3 regions of the Corynebacterium sp. HMSC074E01 genome follow, and region 1 is predicted to be linked to each of the others. Evidence: predicted binding sites of a transcription regulator. Region 1 holds the regulator's gene; each other region holds the start of a gene.

Region 1 (10,366 bases):
CGGGTCGAAAGGATCTCACGCTCGAGGATCTAGGGCACCTTGATCTGCTCCTGCTTGACGACGGCCACTGTCTCCGCGACCAAGTCCTCGACCTGTGCCGCCGCGCGAAGGTCAATCCCTCCGAAGCCACCAATGCCGTCACTCGAGCCTCATCGCTGACTACTATCTTGCAGCTGGTCATGGGAAACCTCGGCGCCACTCTCGTCCCCGAGTCCGCCCTGGCAACGGAATGCCAGAATCCGCGGCTCTCCGTCGCACACTTTGCCCCTTCTGTCACGGCGGAGCGGCACGTGGGGCTTGTCTTCCGCTCTTCCGCTGCCCGTGCCGATGAGTTCAGCGCTTTCGGGACCTTGGTCACCGCTGCCTTCCACGACGCCGCGGAGCGTTCCCGGACACTTTTCACGGCCTCCTAACTGTTCCCCAGCTCCAGCATCAGAGCTAAAGAAGACGACAACGCCGCCCCTAACTCACCTCATGAAGTCAGGGGCGGCGTTGCATATCGATTCGACAGCTTAAGCCTTAGGCTGCAGGAGCATAGCGACCCTGGCACTGGCGGCACAGGTGTGCGGTTGCCAGCTGCAGTGCCGGCGCGATGATGATCAGTGCCAAGCCCAGGGTGATGAGGGAGGCGAAAGCCATCAGACCGGACAGGACAATGAACAGCAAGATGTGACCGTAGTTTTCCTTGCCCAGCTTCAGACCCTGGGAGAAAGCCTCACCAACGGAGGAGCTATCGGCTGCCAACCACGGCATGAGAGTGAAGAAGGGCTGAATGAACAGCGCAATCAGCATGACGATGATGACTCCGCCGAAGATAGAGCCAACGAGTGCAAAAATATCATTTTCACTGAGCTGCTCTGGGTTCTGGAGGTCCACACCTGCCACACCACCGAGGCCCACCATAAGCAGGCCGACGATGACAATCACCAAGACAATCGCACCAAGAATGCCCAAGACGATGTTCACCACGAGCGGCGGTACCCAGCGAACACCCTGGAACAGGGTGCCCCATGTGGGGCTCGGCTTGTCGATTTCACGGTAGGCCAAACGATAAACAACCAGAGCAATGACAAAGGACAGGATGGACACCGCGAAGGAGAAGAGGTCCAACATAATGGAGGTCTCCGCCCCATCGGCGTTCTGCGCACCAACGCTGATTCCAATTTGTGGAACAAACTGAATAGCAAACACGACGACGGCGCCCAGCACCCACAAAAGTGCGTTACTGAGCGCGGCTTTGAAGCCCCACTTGATAGCTTCGATAGCGCTGACCGGACCGGTGTAGGCCGGGCCGGCGCCTGGGCCTGGGCCGGCGTAGCTGGAATCGCTTCCATAGCCCGCGCCGGCATAGCCCGGCTGGCCGGCTTCGTACCCGCCATAGGCCTGGGAGCCGTAGGCGCCGCCGCCATAATTGCCGTAGCTGCTGGATTGGCCGAAACCGGCCTGATCTTCTGGGTGAGAAGTGGGCTCGTATTTGGGAAGCCCGCCGTTATTTCCGGAGGAGTCGCCGGAGCTATGAGCCGGGTTGCTGCCAAAGCCTCTGTTGGAGCCGTTATCCTCCGGCTTCGATTCAAAAGGATTAGTCATAATTCATACCCTTCATTGATTAGTGTTCACGCAATAAACACAAGGGTACCAATATCTCCACCTCGACCTGTGAGCGAATAGCCTTCCGAGTAGACTTTTAGGTCGATTATGACTGCTACTCGCGAAGACCTTTACGGCGCTCTCACTTCGGTTTCCTTGAGTGATGAGCGCGCTTTCCGCCGTCGCCTGCGCAAGGCCCGCTCCCCCAAGGCCCTGGATGCCATTGGAGCCGATATCGCAGCCGCCCAAGACAAGGTGCGCACCATCGATGCACATGTGCCACCCATTACCTACGCCGAACAGCTTCCCGTCACTGGGCGCCGCGATGATATCGCCGAAGCTATCGATAATAATCAGGTAGTCATCATCGCCGGTGAGACTGGTTCGGGAAAGACCACCCAGATTCCCAAAATCTGTTTGGAGCTCGGCCGCGGGCGCCGAGGGCTCATTGGGCACACTCAGCCACGCCGTTTGGCAGCGCGCACGGTTGCTGAGCGCATTGCAGAAGAGCTTGACCAGCCCATCGGGGACTCAGTCGGCTATGCCATCCGCTTCGATGACCGAGTCTCCTCCACCACCGCTGTGAAACTCATGACGGACGGTATCTTGCTGGCAGAAATGCAGCGTGACCGCTTCCTCAACGCCTATGACACGATCATCATCGATGAGGCACACGAGCGTTCGCTCAACATTGACTTCCTTCTCGGGTACCTCAAAAGGCTGCTGCCCAAACGCCCAGACCTGAAGGTGATCATCACCTCCGCCACGATTGACCCGGAGCGCTTTGCCAAGCACTTCGCTGACGCAAACGGTACGCCAGCGCCGATCATCGAGGTCTCCGGGCGTACCTACCCCGTGGAGATCCGCTACCGCCCGCTCGAGGTCGAATCAGGTGGAAAGACCATCGACCTCGATCCCTTGGACGCCCTCTGCGAAGCCATCGAAGAACTCATGACCGAAGGCGAAGGAGACATTCTGTGCTTCTTCCCGGGCGAGCGCGATATCCGCGACGCCATGGAAGCCATCGAAGGGCGCCATTGGCGCAACGTGGAGGTCACTCCGCTCTTCGGACGCCTGTCCAACCAGGAACAACATCGTGTCTTCCGCTCACACCGCGGTCGCCGCATCGTGCTCTCCACCAACATTGCTGAGACCTCATTGACGGTGCCTGGCATTCGCTACGTCGTCGACACGGGCACCGCGCGCATCTCGCGCTATTCCACTCGCACCAAGGTGCAGAGACTGCCCATTGAGCCGATCTCCCAAGCAAGCGCTAACCAGCGCTCAGGCCGGTGTGGTCGCGTTGCCGATGGCATTGCCATCCGCCTCTACAGTGAACAGGACTTCCTCTCCCGGCCGGAATTCACCGACCCTGAGATCCTGCGCACCAACCTGGCCAGCGTCATCCTGCAAATGATCTCGCTGCGCCTCGGTGATATCGCTGACTTCCCCTTTGTGCAATCCCCCGAACCGAAGGCCGTGCGCGATGGCCTGCTCCTCCTCCACGAATTGGGCGCACTCGAGGGCAAAGAAAAAGATGGGCTGCCGGTCCTGACACGCATCGGGCGAGATCTCGCCCGCATCCCCGTGGATCCGCGCATGGCCCGCATGCTCGTTGAAGCCAACACCTCCGGATGCCTCCACGACGTCATGGTCATCGTTGCCGCAATGACCATCCAGGATGTGCGTGAGCGGCCTACCGACAAGCAAGCGCAGGCTGACCAGGCCCATGCTCGTTTTAAAGACAAGACTTCAGACTTTATGGCAATGCTCAACCTGTGGGACTTTGTCCAAGAAGCCCGCGAGGAGATGAGCGGCAATGCTTTCCGCAAACGGATGAAGGCCGATTTCCTGCACTATATGCGCATCCGCGAGTGGTTCGACCTGGTGCGGCAGCTGCGGGACGTCGCCAAGCAGCTCGGTTGGAACGCTCAAGAGGGCACCGAGCGGCGCCCCGATGACATCCACATGTCGTTGCTCTCTGGCCTGTTGTCCAATATCGGCGCACGTGACGGTAACTCCAAGGAGTTCATTGGCGCACGCAATACCCGCTTCCTGGTTTTCCCGGGATCAGCGCTTGCGAAGAAACCACCGGAGTTCCTCATGGCAGCCGAGCTGGTGGAAACCTCGCGACTGTGGGCACGCGATGTTGCCGCCATCGACCCGGCCTGGGTGGAAAAACTGGCGAAGGATCTGTTGAAACACAACTATTCCGATCCAACATGGTCACGCAAGCGCGGCTCAGCGGTAGTTACCCAACGCTCGACGTTGTACGGTGTCACCGTGGTCGCGGACCGTACGGTGCCCTACCACCGCGTCGATCCTGCGGCGGCACGCGACATGTTCATTCGCAATGCGCTTGTCGACGGCGAATGGACCACCCACCATCACTTCTTCCACGACAACAAGCGCAAGCTTGCCGAGGCCTCCGAATATGAGGAGAAGGCCCGTCGGCGCGGGCTCGTGGTGGATGAAGACACACTCTTCGACTTCTACGACCAGCGAATCCCCGAATCTGTCACCACTGCTCGGCATTTCGATTCTTGGTGGAAGAAGCAGAAGAACAAGCACTCTTTGGACTTCGACCCAGAAGCGCTCCTGGAAGAGGACCACGCTGTTACAGAGGAGGCTTTCCCCGACCGCTGGCTGAAGGGAAGCATCGATTACGACCTCTCCTATAAATTTGAACCCGGTGACCCCCTCGACGGTGTCACGCTGATGGTTCCCGTCCCGCTCCTCGCGGGCTTGGACTCCGAGGGCTTCGACTGGCTCGTACCCGGCCTGCGACTGGAGCTGGTGACAGAGCTGATTCGCTCACTCCCAAAGGCTCTTCGCCGCACTGTGGTACCAGCACCCGAATTTGCTGAGCGAGCGCTGCCCAAGCTTGTGCCCTATGAAGGCGGGCTTTGTGAACAGCTTGCGGCCGTGCTGCAGGACATGGGCGGCCAAGGCATCAACGCCGGCGATTTCCGCCCGGATCAACTCCCACCCCACCTGCGGATGAACTATGCCGCAGTGGATAAGCGGGGCAAGGTTATTGATTCCGACCGCAATCTGCAGGCTTTGGTCCAACGCCAGGCCGGGCATATTTCTTCCTCCGTCTCGCGTGTTGGCCGGGCAGCTGAGTCCACTTCCGTCAAGGAATGGTCAAAGGACACGCTTGGTGCTATCGATGAAGAGGTGACCACTGTCGTTGATGGGCACGAGGTCACCGCCTATCCGGCACTCGTAGCCACGAAGGAAGGTGTCGCGCTCAAGGTCCACCCGACAAAAGCGGCTGCCGACGCCTCCATGATCACTGCCACCCTCACCTTGTTGCTTCGGGAAATCTCCGTGAATACGCAACAAATGGTCAAGGGGCTGCCCCTACAGCAGCGGGTAGCTGTCGACTCCTACCCACACGGCGGGGCCAAAGGGTTGGTCAACGATGCACGAGTCGCCGCGGTGCGCGACATCATGATGGACAAGGGCGGGCCTGTAAGAACCCCTGAGGAATTTACCGGCTTGCTGAACGCTGTCAAGCCTGAGGTTCCGGGCCGTGTGCGTCAGGCCGTGGTGGCTATTGCCCCAGGGTTGGCGGAGTACTCCAACCTCAACGCTGAGCTGAAGCACTGGGAGGGGCCGGCAATCGATGATATTCGCGCCCAGCTCGACTTCCTCTTGCCGCCGCACGCCATCACCGTTCATGGGATCCAACACCTGCGCCACCTGCCGCGCTATATCCAGGCTGCACGTATCAGGCTTGATGATATGAACCTGGACCCAGATCGTGACGCTGACCGCCAGGCAGATGTCGACGAGGCCAAGGCATACCTCAATAATCGTTTGCGTTCCTTGCCCGCAGGCCGCGAGAAGACTCGTGAGGTTAAGGAGATCTTGTGGATGATTGAGGAGTTGCGCGTATCGCTCTTCGCACAACGCCTAGGAACCGCTCATGCGGTGTCTGTTCGGAGAATTCAAAAGGCCGCAGATAAATTGCGTTAGAAGCTATCGCGGTCACGCCGCCGCATCAGGCGGATTTCCGATTCAAAATCGTCTGCGCTTTCGAAGGACTTATACACGGAGGCAAAGCGCAGGTAGGCAACCTCATCGAGATCGCGGAGAGGCTCCAAGATGGCTAGGCCAATGTCGTTGGCATTGACTTGGGAGGAACCGTGACTGCGCACGGTCTCCTCGACTTCTTGCGCGAGCTTCTTCAGAGCGTCATCGCTTACATCACGCCCTTGGCACGCGCGTTTGACGCCGCGAATCAGCTTGTCGCGACTGAAGGGCTCAGCCAAGCCATTACGCTTGACTACCGACAGGACCGCTTTCTCAATGGTGGTAAAACGGCCTTTACATGCAGCACATTCGCGACGCCGCCGGATTGAGGTTCCACTATCAATCACACGCGAATCGATGACTCGTGACTGTTCATTGTGACAGAACGGGCAATACACAGTGCCGTAACCTTCCTCTCCGCCGATGCGCTTTGCTTCCCCGGCCCAAGAAATTCTAGCGCGAAGTTGCCACCGCGGTAGCCGAAGCACCATTGACATTAGGAACCTCACTATCGATGCTGAGGCCGCCCCACACTGTTCCAATAAAGACTGCAGCGCCAAAGACCGCGCCCAGAACATAGTTGCCTACGTTCGACCCGCCGCGCCGACTCCGTGGCACACTCCGCTGGAAAGAAACGGAGGATGATGCCGAGCCTGTCGTACGCCCCTGTGTTCTACCGTCCGAAGAAAGCGTTCGAACAACAGTCGTGCCACGTGAAGAAGTAGGTGACAGCTCATGGGCCCGTGTCTGATGCTGCACAGGATCCCAGATTGCCGCCGGCGGGACCAGGACGGCTGGATTGTGAGACTTCCGACGAACATCCCTACGCAGTACAGAGGCGTTATTGAGAGCGATAGCCATGACGGTTCCTTTCTAGATCTTCCTTCTCCATCGACGTAATATCCGAAGTCTAAGAATCCGGGCGGACACTTTCGAACATCACCATCGACCAACCGTTCGATTTAGCGTGTATGTTCGATTTATAGCACCCTCTCGAAAATTTGTCCACATTTCGGCGACGCTAGTCGAACATTTTTTCCTGTCGTGCTAAAAAGGAAAGCGGAAGAACCACCGGCAGCCCCCATACATGCCTGGTACGCCAAAGCCTCGGCCACGAATGTGCACATCGCAATAGTTTTAGGAGAAAGAATGGCCCGCAAACCCAAGCGAAGCGACCACCCTTCCCTCGACACCCTGTCCCCCCGGCAGCGCCGCATCCTAGAGGTTATCCATGATGCCGTAATGCTCCGCGGATACCCGCCAAGCATTCGGGAGATCGGTGATGCCACCGGCCTACAGTCCACATCATCCGTGGCCTACCAACTGAAGCAGCTTGAAGAGAAGGGCTTCCTGCGCCGCGATCCGAACAAGCCACGCGCCGTTGACGTCCGCCACTTCCCCGGTGCCGAAGATTCGAAGAAGCCCGGTCGCAAGACAGGCCAGGCAAACAAGTCTCCAGATCTTTCCACCCCTGATATCCCCGAGGACGCAGCTACGCCGAACTACATCCCGGTTGTCGGCCGCATTGCCGCAGGCTCCCCAATTACCGCCGAAGAAAACGTTGATGCTTATTTCCCCATGCCGGGCGAAATCCTCGGCAGCGGCGAGCTTTATATGCTGCAGGTCGTGGGCGATTCTATGCAAGACGCCGGAATTCTCAACGGCGATTGGGTGATTATTCGCTCACAATCCGTCGCAGAGGAAGGCGAATTCGTCGCCGCCCTTCTGGACGGCGAAGAGGCCACCGTAAAGGAATTTCACCGCGACTCTTCAGGCGTCTGGCTCCTTCCCCATAATGACGCCTACTCCCCCATCAAGGGCGACGAGGCTGAGATCATGGGCAAGGTAGTGTCAGTTTTCCGCAAGCTCTAGAAATCATCACCTCTCAGCCATCCCCCCAGGGCCCTACCCACCTCGCAGTGCCAGCCCACTCGGTGCGGGCGTAAAGGGCCGGGGGATTTTTTCTTTCTACCCCCTTGTGTGTGTACATGCCCGATTCCTGCCGCTTTGGCGTCCGATATCACACATTTGCATATATGCAGGTTATAGAGGAATTTTTCACTAAGGCCGCAACCGCAATGTGAGGTTTTCTTTGTTTAGTTCCGTTTTCTTCACATTCAGTGGGACAATGGAGGCATCGCCGCAACATTCGTTGCCCTTTTCGTTCACACGCCCCAGCCCCGTTTCCTTTCCGCGGCGGGCGCAGTGACCACCGCAGGCAGACTTCACTGGGAGGAACTATGTACGCAGAAGAGCGTCGCCGACAAATTGCCTCATTGACCGCCGTCGAAGGCCGTGTCAATGTCACCGAACTTTCTGAACGCTTCGATGTTACCGCTGAGACGATTCGCCGCGATCTCGCGGTTTTGGACCGGGAAGGAGTCGTGCACCGAGTCCATGGCGGTGCGGTTGCCTCCCAATCCTTCCAAACCGCGGAGTTAACCCTTGATACCCGTCAACGCTCGGCCACGGGCGCCAAGATGGCCATTGCGCGCGCTGCGCTGGAACAGCTCCCCGATGGCGGCAGCATCTTCCTCGACGCCGGCACCACGACGAATGCGCTTGCTGATCTCATTGGCCAGCGCTATTCGGCAGGTCAGTTCAGCATCGTCTCCAACAGCCTGCCGATCGCCCTTTCGCTAGCCAGCAACGGGGTATCCGAAGTCCAGCTCCTTGGCGGTACCGTACGGGCAATTACCCAGGCCGTGGTTGGTGATACCGCCCTTCGCACCATGGCGCTCATGCGTGCCGACGTGGCTTTTGTCGGCACCAACGCACTGACCATTGATCACGGTCTCTCAACGGCAGACTCGCAAGAGGCTGCGATCAAGTCCGCTTTCGTCACCAATGCGCACCGCGTCGTCGTATTGTGCGATTCTTCAAAGCTGGGCAATGACTACCTCGTGAGCTTTGCATCCCTCGATGAAATTGATGTCGTTATCACCGACGCCGGCGCACCCGCTTCCTACGTTGAAGCGCTGCGTGAGCACGGCGTTGAGGTGATCATTGCTGCAGAAAAGTAGGCGCCTTACCCCCACTAGATCGTTTCAGGAGGTGTGCACCCCTTCATGGTGAGGGGCGCACACCTCCTGCGCATTCAATAATCTAGGACGCTTGGAATTGCTCCAATAGGTCAATCACTGCGGCGCGGGCATCAGCTGGGCCCTCAGCGTTTACTGCTGCATCCGCCATCTTCTGGCATTGCTCAAGAGTGACCTCAGCAAGCTGTGCACCAACACCTGCGACGGCGGTCGACGCCGCCGACAGCGACGTCACACCAAGGCCGGTCAGTACGCAAGCGAGCATGGGATCAGCTGCTGCTTCACCACAAACGCCAACCGGAACGTTGTTATCGCGTCCGACCACGCAGGTGTGCTGAATCAAACGCAACACGGCCGGCTGCCACGGATCGGTCAGGTAGGCCAGCTGGGGCGATAGGCGGTCAGCGGCCATGGTGTACTGCGTCAAGTCATTGGTACCGATGGACACGAAGTCGAGGTGCGGCAAGATAGTATCCGCCATCAGGGCTGCAGCCGGTACCTCAATCATCGCGCCAGCCGTGAGCCCACGCTCACGACAGAGTTCAGCGAACCACTTTGCCTCGACTGCGGTGGCCACCATCGGTGCCATAACCCACGTCGTGGCACCCTCGGCACGCTTTTCTGCGGCCTGTGCGATGGCATCGAGCTGACGGGTCAAAAGCGCCTCGTTGTCGCGGGCGATACGCAGGCCGCGGACGCCCAAGGCGGGGTTCTCCTCAGAGTCCAACGTGGCATAGGAGATCGGCTTATCAGAACCAGCGTCGAGTGTTCGAACAACGACCTTGGAGTCCGGGAAAGCGTTGAAAACCTTGCCGTAGATGCGCGCTTGCTCCTCCACGGTGGGCTCTTCGCTCGCGGAGAGGAAAGACAGCTCCGTACGGTACAAACCGATACCTTCTGCCTGCGAATCGGAGGCGATACGAGCTGCGTTACCGTCGGCAACATTGGCTAGCAACTGCACGCGGTGTCCGTCCTTGGTCTGGGCCGGACCCCGCCACTCGGCTACTCGTGCCGCCTTCTCGCGGTATTCCTCTACAGCCTTGAGCGAGGCGGCGCGATCCGCGCCAAGGGCCACTGTGCCCACGGAGCCATCGACGAAGATCTGGGTTCCCGCCTCAATCGTGCGCAGCTCAGCGCCGACCGCCACAATGCACGGAAGGTCGAGCTGACGAGCAATAATTGCAGTGTGGCTGGTGGGACCGCCCAGCTCGGTCACCAGCGCCTTGATGTGGGTGGTGTCCAAGGTTGCGGTATCCGCCGGTGCAAGGTCATCCGCCAGCAGCACGGCTTCCCCTTCAACCATGGGCAGGCCCGGCTCTTGCTCACCGCGTAGTTGTGCGATGACGCGGTCGCGAACGTCCTTGAGGTCAGTCGTGCGCTCAGCCATCACGCCGCCGGCAGCCTCAAACATGGTGACAAACCTGTCCGTGGCCCCCACAACTGCATACTCGGCGTTCTTGCCGCTGCGAATACCCTTGCGCACTGCCTTGTGCCAACCTCGGTCCTTGACCATTCCGGCGGTAGCGCCCAGGACTTCTGCTGCCTGACCTTCCGCACCAGCGGCACGCTGCTCTAGCCTGCTGGCAACAATGTCGACCGCTTCGAGGAAGCGATCGTATTCAGCATCACGCTGCTCCTCCGCCACGGTTTCTCCAGCCGTGGGCAGTTCTGGGCGTGGGCGAACCCACACCGCCTCA
Region 2 (10,366 bases), on a different contig from region 1:
ACCGGCAATTGGCCGGGAACCACCGTTGAGGTCAGCCGCGGTGCGTGGAAGCTGGGTGAATCCACCGCCGATCTCATCGACTTCCCCGGCACCTACTCGCTCGACCCGCTCAGCCCCGATGAGGCGCTCACCCGCGCCATGCTCATCGATTGCCCCGATGATGAGCGCCCCGACGCCGTCGTCGTGGTCGTCGATGCCAGCGCTGTGGCGCGCGGCCTCAACGTCGCCCTCCAATTAGCGGAGCAGCCCTACCGCCTCATCATCGCGCTGACCAAGACCGACGTGGCGCTCAACCAGGGCCAGTCGGTCGATCCCGCCGCGCTCGCAGAAGCTACCTCCATCCCCGTGGTCGTGGTCGATGGGCGCAGGAGGGAGGGCGTCGAGAAGCTGCGAGAGGTTGTTGTAGATTCTCTGGCGGCTGAGCCCGTGCAGCTGCGCGAGGACACCGGCCTGGAGGGCCGCTTCGCGGAGCTGGATGCGGCGGCGAAGGCCTCGGTGAGCGAGGTCGAGCATGCCACGCCACTCTCCCACCGCCTCGACGCGATGGCCCTCCACCCGGTGGTGGGGCCGCTGCTGTTCCTGGCCGTGATGTGGCTAGTCTTCCAGATCACCACCACGGTGGCCGCTCCCCTGCAGGATGGCTTGGAGGCCCTGATCTCCGGCCCCTTGAGCGACTGGGCGCGGGCGGGGCTAGAGGCCATCGGCCTAGGTCACCCCCTCGTCACTGGCCTGCTTGTCGACGGCCTCATCGGCGGCGTCGGCATGGTCCTCACCTTTGCCCCGCTCATGGCGCTGATGTTTTTGTGTTTGGCGGTGTTGGAGGATTCCGGCTACATGGCGCGTGCTGCAGTGGTCACAGATCGTCTTATGCGGGCCATCGGCCTGCCGGGCAAGGCTTTTATCCCGATTGTGGTGGGCTTTGGCTGCAACGTGCCGGCGATCTCGGCCACGCGCGTGCTGGGAAGCCCTCGGCATCGCATTATGACGGCGCTGCTCATCCCGTTTACCTCGTGCTCGGCGCGCTTGGTGGTCTTCGTCATGCTCTCGGCCACGTTCTTCCCGGAGCACGCCGGCAGCGTGGTGTTTCTCATGTACGTCATCTCCATCGCGCTGCTCGTGCTGGTGGGTTTGGCGCTGCGAAAGACGCTGTGGCGCGCGGTGCCTGAGGAAGCGCTGGTTATTGACTTGCCGACGTACCAGCTGCCCACCGCGCGCCTGGCACTGAGCGTGATGTGGACGCGATTGAAAGGCTTCCTGCAGACCGCCGGCGGCATCATCGTGAGCACGGTGGTCGTGGTGTGGCTGCTCATGGCCATCCCGGTTGGGGCCGCGGTGCACGAGACCACCTTGGGCGAGCCACCAGCACCGGAGGATTCCGCCTACGGCGCGGTCTCGCGCACCATTGCCCCGGCCTTTGCTCCGGCTGGTTTCAATTCCTGGTCCCTGGCCGGTCCGCTGGTCACGGGTTTCGTGGCCAAGGAGGCGCTGATTTCGACATGGGCGCAGACCTACGCCGTCGACGACGTCACCGACGCTTCCGCAGAGGAGCAATCCCACAGCGCGCTCAGTGACCACGTGCGTCAAGATTTCGACCGCGCCTCCGGTGGCCATCCCCTCGCCGCGGTGTGGGCCTACATGCTCTTCCTGCTGGCCTACACTCCGTGCGTGGCCACGATTGCCGCGCAGCGTCGCGAGATTGGCTGGCGCTGGACGCTCTTTGGCTTCGGCATTCAGCTGGCCACCGCGTGGGTGCTGGCAGTGAGCGCCTTCCAGATACTGAGGGTGTTTATCTAGTGTCCGCCTCGCCCATTCACGCCGTACAGCAAGCCATCGAGTCCGGAGTGCGCTCGCGCGTAGCCATCGCGGCGCAGACCGGGCTAGAGCCCGGCACGGTCGATGTGATTCTGGATCATCTCACCGCCAGCGGGGTGCTCAATATGGAGCCGCTCGGCTCCTGCCCCGCGGGCGGATGCGGGTCCTGTTCGGCAGCCTCGGCGTGTGCCGGCCCCAGCAGCACCCGCGGGCCGGTGCTGCTTAAGCTTCGTCGCCGCCGCTAGGAGCAGGCGCAGACTCAAGAGCGGGGAGGCGGCGGGAGCGCAGGCGGGTGAGGAGCTCGGAGGCGTCGGCAGGCGTGAGGTCTTGGCCAGCCATCTTCACGGGGCCGGCCACAAGGTCGAAGCGCACGGTGCGCACACCCGCGAGGTGCCCCAGCGGCCCGACTTTCAGTGTGAGCTCCTGGATGTGCGGGGTGCCAATCACCATGACGCGGCGGTTGATGCGGCCTCGATGCACGATGGTGACGGGCTGAGGCGAATCCACCAACGTCACCGACTGCTGCTTGCGGTCGATGGGGCTCACCCAAGTGGCCCGGCGCGGAGACGTATAGGTGGGCTGGGTGTGCCCTTCAGGGCGTGCGAAATCCTCAATCTGCGCGCGGTCTAGATCTGAGATGAGCTCTAAAAGCTCCAGCACCTGCTCGCGAGTGCCCACCGGCAGGATGCGCGTAGAACCAGACTGCTTGCCACTGCCCTTAGCGCCGTAGCCGGCCACCGACACGTTTACTTCGTACCAGCCAAAGCGCCGCCACAGGAAAGGCTGGCTCACCCGCACGCCGTGGATGCGACTGATGCGGATGGTTTGGCGGCGCCGGTCGGCAAGACCGTAGGAGACGTTGAGGGCGTTGGCGGGGGCGTCGTGAAGCGCGGTGAATTTCCAGGAGGAATCTACCAGCCCCCACACGCGCCCCACGAAACCCACGATGATGGGCAGCAGCGCGGTCCACATGCCCGGAATGAAGAGCAAACCGCCAATAACGAGCGCGCTAATCAGCGTGGGCAGACGCAGCGCCTCGGCAGCAATCGTGCGCAGAATGGGAATTTCCGGGATCAGGGCGGTGGCTTCCTCCGCTTCTGGTGCTGGCTCACTGGTAGGACCTTTATTCGTGCGCCGCAGCAACTCCGCGCGTAATTCTTCCGCCTTCGCCTTGGACAAGTACTCAATTTTGATGACGGAAGAGGTGCCACCCGCGGTCTCCACGCGCACTGCTGCCAGCCCCAACAGGCGCGCGATGACGGATTCCACAACGTCTACCGCTTGAATGCGCTCGTAGCGCGCAGAGCGGAAAGACGTAGAGATGACCCCATGGCGCAGAGCGATTTCATCCTCGGTGAGCTTGTAGCCCAGCTTGCGCCACCAGATTCCTGACATCAGCCAAATCACCGCGCACACGAGCACGAAGCCGCCGGCACCCAGCAGAGTGCCGCGGCCGATCTCGCCCAAGTGCCCGCTCTGCAGGTAAGACAGAACATCAGAAATCATGGAGGCGTTGATGTTCACCGCAAAAATGGCGAGCAGCGCCAGAATCAGCGACCAAAAGCGCAGCAGCGGGGTGAGGCGGTGGACGCGGGTGTAGCCGTCGACGTCGACAAGCGCGCGGTCCTTCACAGCCCACTCATCCTCTCGCGGGCCTTGACGGCGAGGCGCTCGCGCAAGGCGTCGGCGTCGGCGGCAAGGAGGCCGGGAATGGTGGCGTCGCTGCTGGGCGACGCCGTGTGCAACTGCACCTTCTTCAGCCCCATCGCGCGCTCGATAGGGCCGGCGGTGACGTCGACGAATTGGATGCGGCCATAGGGCACGACGGTGAAGGTGTGCCAGATTTTGCCGCGCGTAACCAAGAGTTCGTCGGCGGTTTCCTGCCAGCCTAAGTTCCTGACTTGCGCGGGGATGAGCCAGAGTTCGTAGAGCGCCCACACGATGAGCGCGCCGGCGACCCAATAGAGCCAATCCCACCAGAAATACGCCGCCCCGGCCGCCAGGGCAGCAAGAATGACGTCCCAACTCAAACGCGAAATGTAGCGGGCTTTAGTGAGTGACGGGGATACGGAATTCATGCCGCAACTTTAACACGAACCCTTGACAAGTCGTTGGGTTTATACAACACTGCGGTGTATGTCCCCAAAGAAAAAGCCAACCCGCCCACTATTTAACCGGGTCCGCGTGCTCCGCGCTGAACGGGACATGACGCGCGCACAGCTTGCCGCCGCCATCGGGGTCAACCCCCAAACCATTGGCGCCCTCGAGCGCGGCGACCACTCCCCCAGCCTGGACCTCGCCTTCAATATCTGCGAAGTCTTCGACCTGCCCGTGGAAGCCGTGTTCTCCCGGACCGAATTCACCCCCATGTCCTCCGAAATCTACCGAAAGGACTAACCCACCCATGTCCGCCGCCACCATTCCCGATTCCGTTAAGACCCGCAAGCGCTACATCACCCTGACCGACCTGTTCACCACCCTCATCATCGCTTCCATCCCCCTGCAGTTCTGGAGCGCCTTTACCTCACTCATGGTTGCCGCCCTCGGCACGCTGCTCTGCGCGTTGATGACCGCTCGCCTGCGTACCACTATCAACGCGGCAGACCTACCCGGAACGGAACTTGATGAGTACCAGATGCAGCAACACCTTGAGGCCCGCGACGACGGTCTCAAATTCTCCCTCACGGCACTCGTCATCCTGCTGCCGGTGACCGGTCTCATTGCCTGGGGTGCCCGAGCCATGCCCATCATGGACGGCGCATTCGTCTCCCAGCTCTACCTCAAAATCATCCTGCTGCTCATGGTGTGGGTTCCTTTCTCCGTGGCGCGCTCCCTGGCCGGCAAAATGAATCGCGACGAGCTCATCTCAAAGGAATAACCCCGCACCCCTTGCCATACTTATCGCTAATCGATATTATCGAATTACGACAACATCGATAGTCGATAAGATATCGGCGGAAGGGACAACCATGACAGACCCCGAAAAGAAAGCAAAGAAGGAGCGCAACGACATCGGCGCCGCTATTTTCATCGCCGTTCTAACCATCGCGCTCATCCTGCCCAACTACGCCAGGGACGTCTTCGACGGCACGTTTAACACCGCCCTCAGCGCGGCCGTGCCGGAAGGCCTCGGCGCCCACAACCTGGACGGCGGCGCCTACTGGATGCTCATGACCGCGCTCATCCTCAAGATCGTGGCGATCTTCGCCGCCGCGGGCTTCATCTTCTCCCTCGCCCGCACGATGCAGCAGGGCAAGCTCTTCGACCCCCGCTCCACGCGCTCGCTCAACGGACTCGCCGTGTGCATCTTCGTGTGGGCCATCGCCCGCTTCGGCATCGAGGGCATGGGCAATAACTGGGCCGCCAACGACTTAGGAATTGATTGGTGGGCCAACCAGACGGGCACGCCCCTAGCGGAACTGGCCATCCCTTATATCGCAGTCTGCGTGCTGATTCTCTTTTCCGTAGCCATCAAGCGTGGCAGCGCACTCGAAGAGGATGTGGATGGCCTTGTCTAACAACACTGAACCTATCGTGACCTGCCACCTCGACGAGGTGATGGCCCAGCGCCAGATCACCGGCACCGACCTGGCCAAGCAAGTCGGCATCACCCCGGTGAACCTCTCAGTGCTGAAGAATAATCGCGCCAAGGCCGTGCGCTTTAGCACCCTCGCCGCACTCTGCGCGGCCCTGGAGTGCCAGCCCGGCGATCTCTTCAGCGTCGAGCACTAGCGGAAATCCCGCGAGCCCCGCGAAAGAGCCTCACCGAAGGCCAGTGGCTCAAGCTGGTCCGCGGCAACGGTGACCGCCCCGGAGGCATTCTGCACAATGCCGCGCACGATGAGCGCGGGCGCTGTTCGCGCGGTGACCTTATCCCGGGCCCACAGGCCGGGTGAGACCATCACGTTCATCAACCCGGTCTCATCCTCCAGACCGAAGAAGACCACGCCGCCCGCTGTGTGCGGGCGCTGGCGGTGCGTGACCACCCCGGCGATGCGCACGCGAGTGCCATCCTCCACGCCCGGCAGGTCCGCCGCCGATAGGATTCCGCGGGCCTGCAATTCCCCACGAACCTGCTCCATTGGCTGCTGATTGTGGGTCACGCCGGTGCTCGCCACGTCCGCCGCCATGAGCTCAAAAGCGCTCATCCCCGGCAAGGACGGCGCCTCGATAGCAGACAGCCCCGGCAGCATTCCCGCCCGCTCCGTTGCGGCCACACCCGCCTGCCACAGCGCTTGGCGGCGATCCATCCCAAAGACATCCAAGGCCCCCGCCACGGCGAGGGTCTCCACGTGATCGACGGTGAGATCGGCGCGGCGGGAGAGATCGGGGACGTCGACAAACGGCGCGGCCGCTTCAATTCGGTCGGCGGCCTTATCACCTAGGCCTTTGATGAGGTTGAGGCCTAAGCGGATGCGAGCCTGGCCGTCCGCGCCCACCACCACGCGCGCCTCGCGGCCCGATTCGTTGACGCTGACCGGCAGCACCTCCACCCCATGGCGGCGCGCATCCTGAATAAGCGACTGCGGCGAATAGAAGCCCATCGGCTGCGCGCGCAACAAGCCAACGCAAAACTGCGCCGGGTAATAGCGCTTAAACCACGCCGAAAAGTACACCAAGGAGGCAAAAGACTGCGAGTGGGACTCCGGGAAGCCATACGCGGCGAAAGCCACGATCTTGGCCCACAACTTATCCGCCCCCTCCCCGACAATCCCGTTGGTTTCCTCCAAGCCCTCATAGAAGCGCTGCTTGAGCGCTGCCATCTTGGCTGGCGAGCGCTTCGAGCCCATCGCGCGCCGCAGGTCATCGGCCTCCGCGCCACTGAAACCGGCGGCATCGACCGCAATCTGCATGAGCTGCTCCTGAAAGAGCGGAATCCCCAGCGTCTTGCCCAGGGATTTCTCCAGCACCGGATGGTCATAGGTCACCGGCTCCTTGCCATCGCGGCGGCGCAGGTAGGGGTGCACCGACCCGCCCTGGATGGGACCCGGGCGGATGAGGGCGACCTCCACCACAAGGTCGAAGAAGACCCGCGGCTTGAGCCTCGGCAGAGTGCTCAGCTGCGCGCGCGACTCCACCTGAAACACGCCCACCGCATCCGCGCGGCAGAGCATGTCATAGACTTCCACGTCAGCCAGGTCCAACTCCCACAGGTTGACCACCCTGCCGGTGCTCTCCTCCACCAAATCCATCATGTGGTGCAGGGCTTCGAGCATGCCCAGGCCCAGCAGGTCGAACTTCACCAGCCCGGCCGCGGCACAATCATCCTTATCCCACTGCAGCACTGAACGGTTCTCCATGCGTGCCCATTCCACGGGCACGACATCCGCAATCGGTCGATCACAGAGCACCATGCCGCCGGAGTGAATACCCAGGTGGCGCGGCTGGCCCAGAAACTGCTCGGCTAAGGATTCAACATCCGAAGGCGCGGGCGCAATGCCCTTCGACCAGGCATCGGCCGAACCCTGCGGATAGCCCAACGCGCGGGCAGCATCCCGCAACGCCCCTTTGCGGCGGTACGTAATCACGTTGGCCACCTGCGCGGCGCGCTCGCGACCGTGCTTGGCATAGACGTACTGAATGACTTCCTCACGCCGCCCGGATTCAATATCGATGTCAATATCCGGCGGGCCATCGCGGTCCGGGGAGAGGAAGCGCTCAAAGAGCAGGCCCGCGGAAATCGGCTCCGCATTCGTAATCCCCAGCGCGAAACACACCGCCGAATTCGCCGCCGACCCGCGCCCCTGGCACAGGATGTTCTCCCGTTTACAAAAGTCCACGAGATCACACACGATGAGGAAGTAGCCGGGAAAGCCCAGCTGCTTGACGACGCCCAGCTCATACCGCATCTGCTCCCACGCCCTGCGCCGAATCTCCTCGGGGCGCGTGGCATAGCGCGCCGCTGCTCGCTCGAAGGTGAGGTGCTCCAGCCAGGACATCTCGGTATGGCCTTCCGGCACGTCAAAATCAGGCAGGTTCGGGGCCAGCGCCTCCCACGTGAAGCTGCACTCCTCGAGAACGCGGACGGTTTCCACAATGAGCTCGGGACGCTCAGGCAGCAAGCGCGCCATCTGTTCCCCGGAGCGCAGCCAGGACGAGCCCATGGGGTGGGAGTTGGGGGAGGCGTCGGCAAGCGCGAGGCGTCTGGACAAGGCCTGTTTGGCTCCGGCCAACCGCGCGTGTTCCCGCGTGGCGGCAGCCGGGTGGGCGGTGGCTATGGCGCGCGGAACCGGCAAGGAATCCAGCAGTAGGTGGTGGTCCGCGTCCTCCGGGAGCTGGGTACATGCGTACTCCAGAACCATGCTGTCTATTTTTATTCCATCGACCAGAAGATCGAAATGCTCCGCCCATTCCCAGCCCACCAGAAAGAGGCACTCATCCTGCAACTGCGCACCAATCTCCGCCAGGGAAGGATAGGACACGACCCCCTTCTCCCCCGCCTCCATGCGTGCGCGGGAGATGAGCCGGGATAGCCGCCGGTAGCCCTCCGGGGTGCGCGCCAAGACCGTCAGCGGAGCCGGGTCGAGGCTAAGCTCCGCGCCAAAAACGGCGGGCAGCCCCACCTGGGCGGCAGCTTCCACAAATTTCATAAGTCCATAGAATCCATCCCTATCTACCAGCGCAATCCCCCACAGGCCCAGCTCGACGGCGCGCGCCACGAGCTCCTCCGGCTCGGAGGCGCCGTGGAGGAAGCTATACGAGCTCACCGCGTGCAGCTCCGCGAAAGGCACGGCGGAATGCCCCACCTTCGGCGCGTCCGCGGCCTGCGGTAGGTGGTCCACCGACACCGGGACGGGCCCTGGACGGCCCGAGAGAATCCTCTCCACCCGAGACCACGGTAGCGCCTCACCCCCATTGAATCTCATAGGCTCACATACTATATTCGAACACAGGTTCCCGTCAAGGTTGTCGTTGAACGATCCGCCGGATAGACAAAGCGGTTCAATCGTTGCTAGTTTTTCCTGCAGTGAACACTCCTGCGGTGACACGACTTGCCGCACAAACCAAGAAGGGACACTAGGAACCCACCATGAGCATCCGTCGCGTACTTGCCGCCACCTCGGCAGCCGTCATCGCCGCAACCGGGCTGGTTGCTTGCTCCTCCGATTCCTCGGACTCCGCCGAGTCCAAGGATTCCGGCGAAGCCATCACCAAGGACTCCACCATCACCATCGGCACCACCGACGCCAACATGGAAGAGTGGGCCGTCTTCCAGGACCTGGCCAAGGAAGCTGGCTTCGACGTCAAGCTGGAGAATTTCTCCGATTACAACACTCCGAACCAGGCTCTGGACCAGGGCAAGCTGACGACGAACAAGTTCCAGCACCTGAAGTTCCTGGCTGAGTACAACAAGGGCAACGGCACCGACCTCGTCCCGCTGGCCGCCACCGAGATCTACCCGCTGGCCATCTACTGGAAGGACCACAAGGACCTCGCTGACATCGAGGGCCAGGAAGTTGCTATTCCGAATGACTCCACCAACCAGGGCCGCGCCATCGGCCTGCTGGTTCAGGAAGGCCTGGTCACCCTCAAGGAGGGCAGCCCGCTGACCCCCACCCCGCTGGACATCGATGAGGAGAAGTCCAAGGTCAAGGTCACCCCGGTAGACGCTGCTCAGACTCCGGCCGCGTACGGCGAGGGTAAGCCGGCCGTCATCAACAACTCCTTCCTCGAGCGCGCTGGCATTGACCCGCAGTCTGCCGTCGCTCAGGATGACCCGGACTCCACTGAGGCCGAGCCCTACATCAACGTCTGGGCCGTACGCGCCGACGACGCCGATAACGAAACCCTTCACGAGCTGGCCGAGCTGTGGAAGGACCCGAAGGTCACCGATGCCGTTCTGAAGTCCTCCGGTGATACCGCCGTGGCCGTCGACCGCTCCCAGGAGGAGCTCCAGGAGATTCTGGAGCGCCTCGAAGAGCAGGTCTAAGCACAATCCCATCACTGACTAACTAGTAAAGGACGAATCATGCGCATCCGCCGCCTCGTAGCAGCCGCCGCCGCTAGCCTGGTTGCTGCTACCAGCTTGGTCGCCTGCTCGTCTGCAAGCTCCGATTTCGCCGCCGGCACCGCCGAGGATCCCATCATCGTCGGCACCACCGACGCCGAACTTCCGGAGTGGGGCGTACTCAAAGAGCTCGCTGCCAAGGAAGGCATCGAGATCGAGATGAAGAGCTTCACCGACTACGCCACCCCCAACCAGTCCTTGGCTGAGGGCAGCACGGATACCAACAAGTTCCAGCATCTGAAGTTCCTCGCCGAGTACAACGTGGGCAACGGCACGAACCTCGTTCCGGTGGCCTCCACGCAGGTCTACCCCATGCCGCTGTTCTGGAAGGGCCACGACAGCATCGACGGCATCGAGGGCCAGGACATCGCCATTCCGAATGACGCCACGAACCAGGGCCGCGCCATCAACCTGCTGGCAGCCAACGGTTTGCTGAAGCTCAAGGAAGAGGGCAAGCTCACCCCGGATCCCGCCGACATCGACGAGGCCGCATCCAAGGTAAGCATCACCCCGGTCGATGCTTCCCAGACCCCGTCCGCCTTCGGC
Region 3 (10,366 bases), on a different contig from region 1:
TCTTCGCGTCGGCACCGCCGGATTGGACATTAACTCAGGAGTCGAAGTCAACGGTCGAAAGGACAGTGCGCTCATCGCCCAGGCCTTCCATACTATTCGTCACTTTACGTATTAATTCCCAACCCGAGCCCTAGCAACAGCCCGAGACAAAAGGACAATCATGACCAACGATCAGAACACCAGGGAGACCATTCTTCCCGCCTACTTCGGTGAGTTTGGCGGACAATTTGTTCCCGAATCACTCATTCCAGCACTCGACCAGCTCGAGCAAGCCTTTGTCGACGCCCAGAATGATCCGGCCTTCCGCGAGGAACTTGCCGGCTACCTACGGGACTATCTGGGCCGCCCTACGCCTCTCACCGAAGCGACCAAGCTTGGCGGAAAGGCACGCATCTTCCTTAAGCGTGAGGACCTCGTGCACGGCGGCGCTCACAAGACCAACCAGGTAGTCGGCCAAGCGCTCTTGGCCAAGCGAATGGGCAAGACCCGTATTATCGCGGAGACCGGCGCCGGCCAGCATGGCACGGCGACCGCCCTCGCTTGTGCGCTGCTTGACCTCGACTGCGTGATCTACATGGGCGCAAAGGATGTCGAGAGGCAGCAGCCCAATGTCTACCGCATGGAACTCATGGGCGCCAAGGTGGTGCCCGTGGATTCCGGCTCAGGAACCCTCAAGGATGCTGTCAACGAAGCTCTCCGTGACTGGACCGCGACGTTCCACGAGTCTCACTACCTCCTAGGCACCGCGGCCGGCCCTCACCCCTTCCCGACGATTGTTCGAGAATTCCACAAAGTCATTTCTGAAGAAGCCAAGGCCCAAATGCTGGAGCGCACTGGCGGGCTCCCCGACGTGGTCGTCGCCTGCGTCGGCGGCGGCTCCAATGCCATTGGCATGTTTGCGGATTTCATCGACGAGGAATCAGTCGAACTCGTCGGTGCCGAGCCTGGGGGAGAGGGCCTAGACTCCGGCCACCATGGCGCCACGATCAACAACGGCACCATTGGCATCCTCCACGGTGCCCGCTCCTACCTCATGCGCAATGCTGACGGGCAAGTTGAGGAATCCTATTCTATTTCTGCCGGCCTCGACTACCCGGGTGTAGGCCCACAACACGCCCACCTCGCACAGACCGGCCGAGCCACTTATGTCGGCATCACCGACGCCGAAGCACTCGAAGCCTTCCAGATTCTCAGCCGCCGGGAGGGCATCATCCCAGCTCTCGAATCCTCGCATGCCCTTGCCTATGCACTCAAGCGCAAAGATGAGGACATCACCATTCTCGTTTCCCTTTCTGGCCGCGGTGACAAGGACATCGACCACGTTCGCAGCACCCTCGACGCGCACCCCGAATTCCAGATCACGGAGGACAAGTAATGAGCCGCTACGAGAAACTTTTCTCCAGCCTCGCCGCCCGCAAGGAAGGGGCATTTGTCCCCTTCATCATGCTGAGCGATCCCAGCCCAGACACCGCTCTCGCCATTGTTCGCGCCGCTGTCGCCGGTGGTGCCGATGCGCTCGAGCTCGGCGTCCCCTTCTCCGATCCGGTCGCCGACGGCCCCACCATTCAGGCCTCCCATATCCGCGCACTTGCAGGCGGCGCGACGGTCGACTCCGCGATCGAACAAATCCGCCGCATCCGAAGCGAATTCCCCGACCTACCAATCGGCATGCTCATCTACGGAAACGTTCCCTTCACTCGCGGGCTAGAGACCTTCTACTCCGAGTTCCAGGAAGCGGGTGCCGATAGCATCTTGCTTCCCGACGTCCCCGTTCGCGAAGGCGCACCTTTCGTCGCCGCCGCCGAAAAAGCCGGAATTGACCCAATCTTTATCGCCCCGGCTCAAGCATCTGAACAGACTCTCCAGGGAGTGGCTCAGTACTCCAAGGGATATATCTACGCTATCTCGCGCGACGGCGTCACTGGCACCGAGAAGGAGTCAGAAACCCGCGGGCTCGATGAAGTGGTGAATAACGTGAAGCGCTTCGGTGGAGCGCCGATTCTTCTTGGGTTCGGTATCTCGACGCCTCAGCACGTCGCCGACGCAATCGCCGCCGGCGCAGCTGGTGCAATCACCGGTTCCGCTTTAACGAAGATTGTCGACGCCCACCTCGACGAAGAAGGCCGCCCCGCCGACGGGCTCGCCACTGCGGTCACCGACTTTGTCTCCAAGATGAAGGCCGCTACCAAACATACGGAATCCTAAACAAGCTTTCTAGGCACCCTTCTGGACGCCTTTTCGGGCAACCATGACTAGGAGCGCCCCAGACTAGTCAACTCACCTCGGCCTCTTCCATCACCTCGTCCGCCGCCGCGCATCGCGATGGAAGGGGCCGTTTCACGTGAAACTACGCACTGTCCGCGTGCGCTAACCTGATGACTACCGACGTCGAAATAGGTAACAACCCGTGGAGCCTAATCCATGTCCCTCCAGATGCCTCCTCACTTCCCCGTGCGTTCCTAACAACTTCCGACCCTAGACCCCTAGAAGGGGATATCCTCGTGCCCACTCGAGTAACGATCTGCTGGGTCCGTCCTGTCGAATATTTCGACCATTTCACCGCCGTCCAGCTCCACCTTCAAGGCTTTTGCTTCTTCGTGCATCTTCCGACGGTGAGAAATGACATCCTCCGCAATGGTTCGCGCCCACACCTTTGACGCCGGAGCCAGGGGGCCAGTTGCCTCGGTCACCGCCCAGGTTCCGTCCTCAAACAACCACACAACGTCACCGGTAACTGGGTCTAGGATATAGAAGGCCCGCCCATCAGTTTTCATGTTGTGGTGGTGCTGGCAAAGAGCAACCAAATTGGATGCATGCGTCTGGCCACCATCGGAATAGTTGATCCGATGGTCCAATTGGCAAGTCCATGCTGGACGATTACAGCCGGGGGCGCGACAAGTCCCGTCGCGCCCCTCGACATACTTTCGTGTGACATCTGAAGGCTGGTAACCCTTGCACGGTTCTGGAGCATCACTAAAGTCGCGCGCCACTGTCTTCGACGCCGGGACTCCTTCGCCGGCCCATCCATGTCCTTGGACGTAAACTGGGGCTCCTTCCACATCCGTGGCTTTGTATTCATGCACGACCACCTTTCCTACCTCAGGTTTGATTTTGCCCGTAATGAGGAGGATCAAGGCATCCGCCATTGAGACGTCGTGCTCTTTAGCGGCCAACTTGATGGTTTCGTGGATGACGATGCCGACATTGCTGTCTACCTCAAGTTCAATCGAGGCACGCTCTCCGCGAGTGAGGAGCGAGTAGCGATTCTTCCTCCGACTGTCTCGGAAGGCGATTGAATCATCTAAGACCTTCGCAATGTCACGCACCTTGCGCCGGATCTTATCTGCGCTTGGGAAAAGTTGGTTCGGCTTAGTCGGCGTTAACCACGCCGCCAATTGACTATCAATCTCGGCAACAACTGATGAAATAGGGTTTCCGAGCTTTGCCATTACTTGATCGATAGCGACCAAGGCCTGCATGTCAAGCAAGAACTCAGCGTCTTGCAAAGCCTTTACCTTCGGCAACTCATTGAGACGAATGAGTCCCATAACATTCCGCGCCACATGGGCAAGAGACTTTCCTGTCTTTTGCCCAATGCGCATGAAGGCAGTACCTGAGTCTGCATCGAGCGGTGGTTGGACACTGGACCAAAACTCGTACTCTATTCTCCGCATCAGTTGGCCCGCCTTGCAATCAGGATCGTGCGGGTTTGAGTGAGAGAAGTACGCGGTAGGTATTGACGTTGAAGAGTTTGTTGTGGTTCCCATGGGTAGTTGCACCCCCTAAACTAGCCGAACAATGACGTCCCCACGCCCACCTATAGAATACCTGTTCGAACGAGAGCCCGCAAGGGTTAACTAAAATCTTTCCACCGAGGGCTCCCCAGTCACGGAAGGCGGTTGCGCAACTAGCGAAGGAACTATTCGGGCAAACAAAAGTCCCCCTCCCAGAGCCCGCGTTCCAGAAGGTTGGTCTCGGTAAATAGACCACCGAAGTGAAGCGGGCTAGGGGAGAGGGAAGCTATCAGCGTTTCACGTGAAACTTAGGCTGTGGCGGCCTCCTCGTTGGCGGCAGAGGAGTCAACTTCAGCTTCCAAGCCTTCGATCTTGTCCCGTGCGAAGCGGTCAACGATCATCGCAATAGCGCCGTCGCCAGTAACGTTCGCAGCAGTACCAACAGAGTCGATGGCAATGTAGGCAGCAATCATCAATGCCACCATCGAATCATCGAAGCCCATATTGGCCTGCAACAGACCCACAGCGACCATCACAGCACCACCCGGAACGCCAGGGGCAGCGATCATCATAATGCCAAGAAGAAGAATGAATCCGAGAGCCTTACCCAAATCAGCTTCCATACCGTCAGCCATGAACACGATCGCAAAGGCATATAGAGTCAGCTTGATCATCGAACCGGAGAGGTGAATGGTCGCGCAAAGGGGGATAACGAAGCCAGCAACAGGCTTGGAAATCCCATTCTTCAAAGTGGCATCCAAGGTAACCGGAATCGTAGCCGCCGAGGAGGATGTACCCAGCGCCGTGAAGTAGGCCGGTGCCATGTTCTTCAAAGCGCTGAACGGATTCTTACCTGCGATGGCACCAGCAATGACGTATTGGAGCACAAGGTAAACCAAGGTCATCACAACTGCGAGTAAGAGTACCTTCGTGAAGGCGATCAGAACCGTGCCGATGTTTCCGTTCATGCCCAGCGAGAGGAACATACCGAAAATGTAGATCGGCAGAAGTGGGATAACGAAGCCCCAGATCACCTTGATGACAACGTTTTCGAATTCCTTGGTAATCGCATAGAGATTGTCGGATTTCACAGTGGTCATGGCCACGCCAATGCAGAAGGACAGAAGTAGGGCCGTCATCACCTCAAATGGTGCTGGCATCTCAACAGTGAAATAGGGCTCGAGTGCACCAGCATCGATGTCGGATACCTCGGTATTGAGCGTTTGCCCAGCCAGCAAAGTGGGGTACAGGGCCTGGGTCAGACCATACGCAACAAGGCCCGCCACGATGGTTGAGCCATAGGCAATTCCTGCAGTAATGCCCAGCCACTTGCCGGCACCCCGCCCGAGGCCGGCAATTGCCGGAGCCACGAGCGCAAGAATAAGAATGGGGATGAAGAAGCCGAGGAAGTTTGAGAACAGGCCGTTATATGTGGCGAAAGCCCTGCCAAACCACTCTGGGGCAAACTGGCTAACGATGATGCCCAAAACTATCGCGACGATAACCTTGAACAACAGAGAGTTGAGAACACTCTTAAATGTCATGATTGAGTCTTTTCTATGGTTGCTACCACGTCGGTTTTCTCGCTCGATGATAAGTACATTAATATCTACCAAGCGACACGAAATGTATAATACAGCAGGATGCGAATAATTTGAACTGGCTTTCTCGCCAGCTAGGAAGCGGGATAGACTAAGGGGCATGCTCGTAGTCGGAATCATTTTCCTCATCTTGGCCGCGGTACTTATTATCGTCGGCGGCCTTGCCACGCTCCGTAAGCTTCCTGGAAATAGCGTCGTTGGTTTACGCCTGGCCGAGATCCGCAAATCTAAAGAAGCCTGGGATAACGCCCACGCTGTCGCGGGCCCGTTCTGGTTCTTGGGCGGCGTCGCTTTAGTATTCGGCGGCATCATCGCACTGCGCGCCGAGGGATGGATGTGGCTGATTCCTGCACTCACGTTCGTCGTAGCGATCCTCGCGCTCTCCATCGGTTCCAACATGGGTGCCCGCGCAGCCTACCTGTGGGACCAGGCACACAAGGAGGATGAGGGTTGTGGTGATTCCTGCAACTGCGGCGATGGCGGGTGCGGGGGAGAAGCGCCGACAGTCGACGTCTCCGCGGCCCGCGCAGCTGCGGAACGTGCCGACAACGTGAACAATGACTAGCACTGTCATTATGGCACAGTGACGTAATAGGTACGCGTAATGACGTTTCCCCCATTTCGTAACAACTAAATTAATACTTGGTCACGCCAACAGTGGGAAACTCTACTGTTGGCGTGACCTTTTTAATTATCCTGTGTCCGCACTGGGAACCACGCACCAACTCAATGGAAGGATGGCGCGGCACAGTGAATGTTCACTATCGACGGCGCACCATGGATCCCATGAACAAGAGGAAGAATATTCGCGCGCTTAAAATCATCGCTGCAGCTGCGTTCAGTTTCACCATTCTTGGCGCGGGAGCGACCTATGCGTTCGCAGGCGATAGCCGCGGCGTGCGCAACGTAGCTGGAACCATCTATAGCGATGTCGGCACAACCTACGGCGCCTACGATTTCAGCGGCAGTAGGGAAGAAGAGCTGCCCTTGTGGGATGGCAATCTCAGCTAGCAATTCAACACGGTCCCCACCAAAGGCGGGGAATCAGATAGAGTAAACCACATGACTACGTGTTCGCGCCGCCTCTTCCTGCTTGGTACCGCCACAACCTTTGCCGGAGCTTACCTCGCTGCTTGCGGCAAGGAGCCCTCGGCGGAGATCGCTGCCACGGAAATCCCCGTTGGCTCAGCCATCATTGTGGACAAGGTGATCTTCGCACAACCTACCGAGGGCGAATTCAAGGCATATTCGCAAACTTGCCCGCACCAGGGCTCCCTCATTACGAAAATTGAGGGCATGACCGCCACCTGCACGAGCCACTACTCCAGCTTTGATCTCAGTAATGGCGAGGTCACCGGCGGCCCCAGCCCCAAGCCGCTCACGGAATATGGCGTGGAAACCAACGGCGGAACAATCAAGAACGTCACCGCCTAGGACAATCCCCGCGGCCTCACGAGGCTAAAGCGGTGTTTCACGTGAAACAGTGGGTGCGGGTCTACACTCTCTTATATGCTTGAGCGCCTGAAAAGACTCGACCCCCTCATTGTCCTCATCCTCTGCGCCGTCACGCTCGCGATCGTTTTCCCCGCGCGGGGGAGTTTTGCGGAAAGCTTCGATGTCCTCACCAACATCGGAATCGCTCTCCTCTTCTTCCTCTACGGCGCGCGACTCTCAACGCGCGAAGCCATCAACGGCATCAAGCATTGGAAGCTTCACCTGACCATTCTGGTATTCACCTTCGTGGTTTACCCAGTCATCGGCCTTGTTCTCCGGCCACTCACCTCCTTCATCCCGACCGACCTCTACTTGGGAATCCTTTACCTGACGCTCGTGCCGTCCACAGTGCAGTCTTCGGTGGCCTTCACGTCAATCGCCCGCGGAAACGTTCCCGGCGCAATTGTCTCCGCGTCCGCATCGAATCTGGCCGGCGTCTTCCTCACGCCCCTACTGGTCATGGCGCTCATGGGTGCCGGCGACGGGATCCACATCGATGGCTCAGTATTCCTTGAGATCTCAATCCTCCTGCTCCTTCCCTTCGTGCTCGGCCAACTTACTAGAAAATGGGTAGGGAATTTCGCAGCCAGTAAAGCCACGAAAGTAGTAGACCGCGGCTCCATCGCGATGGTGGTGTATGCCGCCTTTTCAAAGGGAATGGTGGACGGGATATGGGCGTCGATTAGCGTCTGGCAGATCCTTTTCCAGATTGCATTCTCAACTGTGTTCGTCTTCTTCATGCTCTGGCTGACCAAAGTGGTGAGCAGAAAGCTGGGCTTCGACCGAGAAGACACCATCGCCATCCAGTTCTGCGGTTCGAAAAAGTCCTTGGCCACGGGCCTTCCCATGGCATCGGTCATCTTTGCCTCTGGCGGTACCTCTCTGGGGCTGCTCATCCTCCCGCTCATGATCTACCACCAAGTGCAGCTTATGATTTGCGCGTCTATGGCGGCTCGCTACGCGCGGGTAGAGTGAGAGCACATGAAAAAGCTTTACGTTCGCACCACCATGACTGTCCCAGAGGTCGGCACCGCCATCCATATCGCAGAACTTGAGGAGATTAACGGGGAAGCCTGCTCGATGCTGCGCATGATCGCGCTCGCGCCGAATGACGCCATCGTCGGCGCCGCAACCCCGACCGCCTCCGTGGGTGATGCCAACATCCCCCAGCAAGTAGTGCCACACCCCGATACCTACGATAAGTTCCCCGACATCGACGCCGAGCTTATCGACGCCTTCCAGTTCCACTCCCTGTGGACAGAGGCCATCGCCCTGTACGGCGACTTTTAAAGCACCAAGTTCACCAACACCATGTACACGGCCGTTCCACCAAAGATGGACAAGCCGGAATTGCGGCGCCAGAGGTGCAGCACGGCAGTAGCCGCTGCACCGACGAGGGGAGCCACCACGCTTCCCGTGTCTTGAGTCTGACTAAACAAGGTATAGACCACCAGAACAGTCATCACACCCACGGGCATAGTGAACCCCAGCATGCTGATGAACTGGCTTCCTTTAAGCGCTTTGACGAATCCGAAAGGCAGCCAACGCAAAAGAACGGTCACTACCCCCACAGGAATCAAAACTGCGAGGATGCTCCCTAGGGTTACTCCGACTGGCAAGACGGCTCCCTCCGTAGAATCATCGCGCTATCGATACGCGGGGAAAAGTAGCGCACCACCAAGAGCAGGAAGTAGGCACTCAGCGCCACCATGAGTAGCTGATCGGGGAAAAGGAATCCCGCGAGGACGCCCAGGACCGCCGCGGACAGGGGAAGCGAGTAGTCCTTGTTGTTCTGGAAGGAGTCAATCGCCAGGACGATGAACAAGGCGACGAGGGCGAAATCCAGGCCCTTCACCGAGGGCGGAATAGCCTGGCCGGCCAGCGCACCAATGATGCCCGAAACAACCCACAGCACCTGGCAGAAAAGCTGCACGGTGAAGACAAATGCACCGCTCGGGCGCGAACCGCGGGGAAGGGCGGAGAGGACGGCATAGGATTCGTCGGTCAGCGCGTACGTGGAATAGGCGCGGCCGAAACGATTCCGAATCTCATCGCGTGGAAAGGTCAACCCATAGAAGATGTGGCGGAAGTTCACCATGAAACCCGTCAGCGCGGAAACGGCGGGCGTCACGCCACCGGTCACCATGGAAATGGCGAGGAATTCCATCGAGCCGGCGTAAATAACGATGGAAAAGATGGGGGTCCACCACCAGTCGAAACCGGTCTGAACCATGAGCACGCCGAAGGCGAGGCCCAGCGGCACCACCCCCACGGCGATGGGCATGCAGGTCCGTATTGCCTTGATGATCTCCGCACGCATGGCAGAGATGTTAGCGCAGAGGGTGAAGAGGAACTCTAATTATCTTCATCGATATAGCGCGGGAAGGTGGCAAACAACGGCAGGGGCATGGCTTGGCGGCGCATGACGTCTGACCACGTGTCTGTCGATCCGGAGGAGACCACGTCTTGGGGCAGAGCGGGGGCCACGTACCACTCACCGCGATCGATTTCCTCATCGAGTTCGCCCGGTCCCCACTCGAAATGCCCGGCAAAAAGGCGCATGCCCTCCACTAATTCGGTGACGGCATCCGGACCGACGCGCAGATCGACGAGAGCCACGCGCGGGGCGAGACGGCTCAACGAAGGCTGCTTCTCGATGTCGACGCCCTGCTTGGTCAACGCCACACCAATGGCCGCCTGCTGGTCGTGCGGACCACCGATATAAAGAGCCTGCGGCTTAGCCACAACGGGTAGCCACTCCGGCATGACGTTGAAAACGGCGACTTCGGAGCGTTTAGTCAGGTCCACGCCATAGGTACGCCCAGCATGCTGTTCGGTGATGAGGATGACGGAGCGATTGTAATGGGGCGCAAGGACGTCGGGAGCCGCCACGAGAAGCTGGCCAGGGGCGGGATCGTTGCGCTCAAGGGCGTTGAAGAGTCTGTCTGCGTACATCCCTATCTAGAATTCCACCACTCGCGCAGCTTCGCAATAGCAACTTCGCGCTCCAGAGGGCCTTCCTCGAGGCGCAGCTCCTTGAGGTAAGACCAGGCCTTGCCCACCTCGGGACCGGGCTCAAGGCCGAGTATCTCCATAATCTCGTTGCCGTCGAGATCGGGACGTACGCGAGCGAGATCCTCCTTGGCGGCGATATCCGCGATGCGTTCCTCCAGCTGATCGTAGGTGCGCTGCAGGCGGCGGGCCTTGCGCTCATTACGGGTAGTGCAATCGGCGCGCACAAGCTTGTGCAGGCGCGGGAGGAGATCACCGGCATCGGTGACATAGCGGCGCACGGCGGAATCGGTCCACTGGCCATCGCCGAAACCGTGGAAACGCATGTGCAGGTAGACCAGCTGGCCGATGTCCTCCGTCGTTGCCTTGGGGAATTTCAGCTTGCGCAGACGCTTGCGGGTGAGCTTCGCACCCACGACTTCGTGGTGGTGGAAGCTGACCTTGCCGTCGGTAGTGTCACGGGTATCCGGCTTGCCAATGTCATGGAGCAGCGCCGCCCACCGCAGAATCAGGTCGGGACCGTCC

The links. The regulator LexA, encoded in region 1, represses DNA repair genes until DNA is damaged. The targets are predictions, from matches to a motif close to CGAACANNTGTTCG.
Region 2: the regulator LexA is predicted to act here: its motif matches at 8,697-8,710, upstream of HMPREF2537_RS08970 (error-prone DNA polymerase).
Region 3: the regulator LexA is predicted to act here: its motif matches at 3,822-3,835, upstream of HMPREF2537_RS01225 (HNH endonuclease signature motif containing protein).

The regions. Positions count from the first base shown of each region.
Region 1 is NZ_KV794847.1:305,577-315,942, reverse strand. It holds gene HMPREF2537_RS07485 (hydrogen peroxide-inducible genes activator) at 1-413, shown strand, start outside; gene HMPREF2537_RS07480 (hypothetical protein) at 520-1,587, opposite strand; gene hrpA (ATP-dependent RNA helicase HrpA) at 1,696-5,571, shown strand; gene nrdR (transcriptional regulator NrdR) at 5,568-6,026, opposite strand; gene lexA (transcriptional repressor LexA) at 6,778-7,500, shown strand; gene HMPREF2537_RS07460 (DeoR/GlpR family DNA-binding transcription regulator) at 7,869-8,651, shown strand; gene ptsP (phosphoenolpyruvate--protein phosphotransferase) at 8,734-10,366, opposite strand, start outside.
Region 2 is NZ_KV794853.1:89,312-99,677, reverse strand. It holds gene feoB (ferrous iron transport protein B) at 1-1,794, shown strand, start outside; gene HMPREF2537_RS09005 (FeoC-like transcriptional regulator) at 1,794-2,057, shown strand; gene HMPREF2537_RS09000 (PH domain-containing protein) at 2,035-3,444, opposite strand; gene HMPREF2537_RS08995 (PH domain-containing protein) at 3,441-3,890, opposite strand; gene HMPREF2537_RS08990 (helix-turn-helix transcriptional regulator) at 3,949-4,209, shown strand; gene HMPREF2537_RS08985 (hypothetical protein) at 4,217-4,690, shown strand; gene HMPREF2537_RS08980 (DUF2975 domain-containing protein) at 4,782-5,330, shown strand; gene HMPREF2537_RS08975 (helix-turn-helix domain-containing protein) at 5,317-5,544, shown strand; gene HMPREF2537_RS08970 (error-prone DNA polymerase) at 5,541-8,678, opposite strand; gene HMPREF2537_RS08965 (MetQ/NlpA family ABC transporter substrate-binding protein) at 8,843-9,742, shown strand; gene HMPREF2537_RS08960 (MetQ/NlpA family ABC transporter substrate-binding protein) at 9,782-10,366, shown strand, end outside.
Region 3 is NZ_KV794821.1:28,833-39,198, forward strand. It holds gene trpCF (bifunctional indole-3-glycerol-phosphate synthase TrpC/phosphoribosylanthranilate isomerase TrpF) at 1-115, shown strand, start outside; gene trpB (tryptophan synthase subunit beta) at 161-1,375, shown strand; gene trpA (tryptophan synthase subunit alpha) at 1,375-2,205, shown strand; gene HMPREF2537_RS01225 (HNH endonuclease signature motif containing protein) at 2,484-3,602, opposite strand; gene HMPREF2537_RS01230 (dicarboxylate/amino acid:cation symporter) at 4,043-5,278, opposite strand; gene HMPREF2537_RS01235 (SdpI family protein) at 5,436-5,900, shown strand; gene HMPREF2537_RS01240 (hypothetical protein) at 6,122-6,346, shown strand; gene HMPREF2537_RS01245 (Rieske (2Fe-2S) protein) at 6,398-6,769, shown strand; gene HMPREF2537_RS01250 (bile acid:sodium symporter family protein) at 6,845-7,804, shown strand; gene HMPREF2537_RS01255 (hypothetical protein) at 7,811-8,119, shown strand; gene HMPREF2537_RS01260 (branched-chain amino acid transporter permease) at 8,116-8,448, opposite strand; gene HMPREF2537_RS01265 (AzlC family ABC transporter permease) at 8,433-9,149, opposite strand; gene HMPREF2537_RS01270 (YqgE/AlgH family protein) at 9,185-9,784, opposite strand; gene HMPREF2537_RS01275 (CCA tRNA nucleotidyltransferase) at 9,787-10,366, opposite strand, start outside.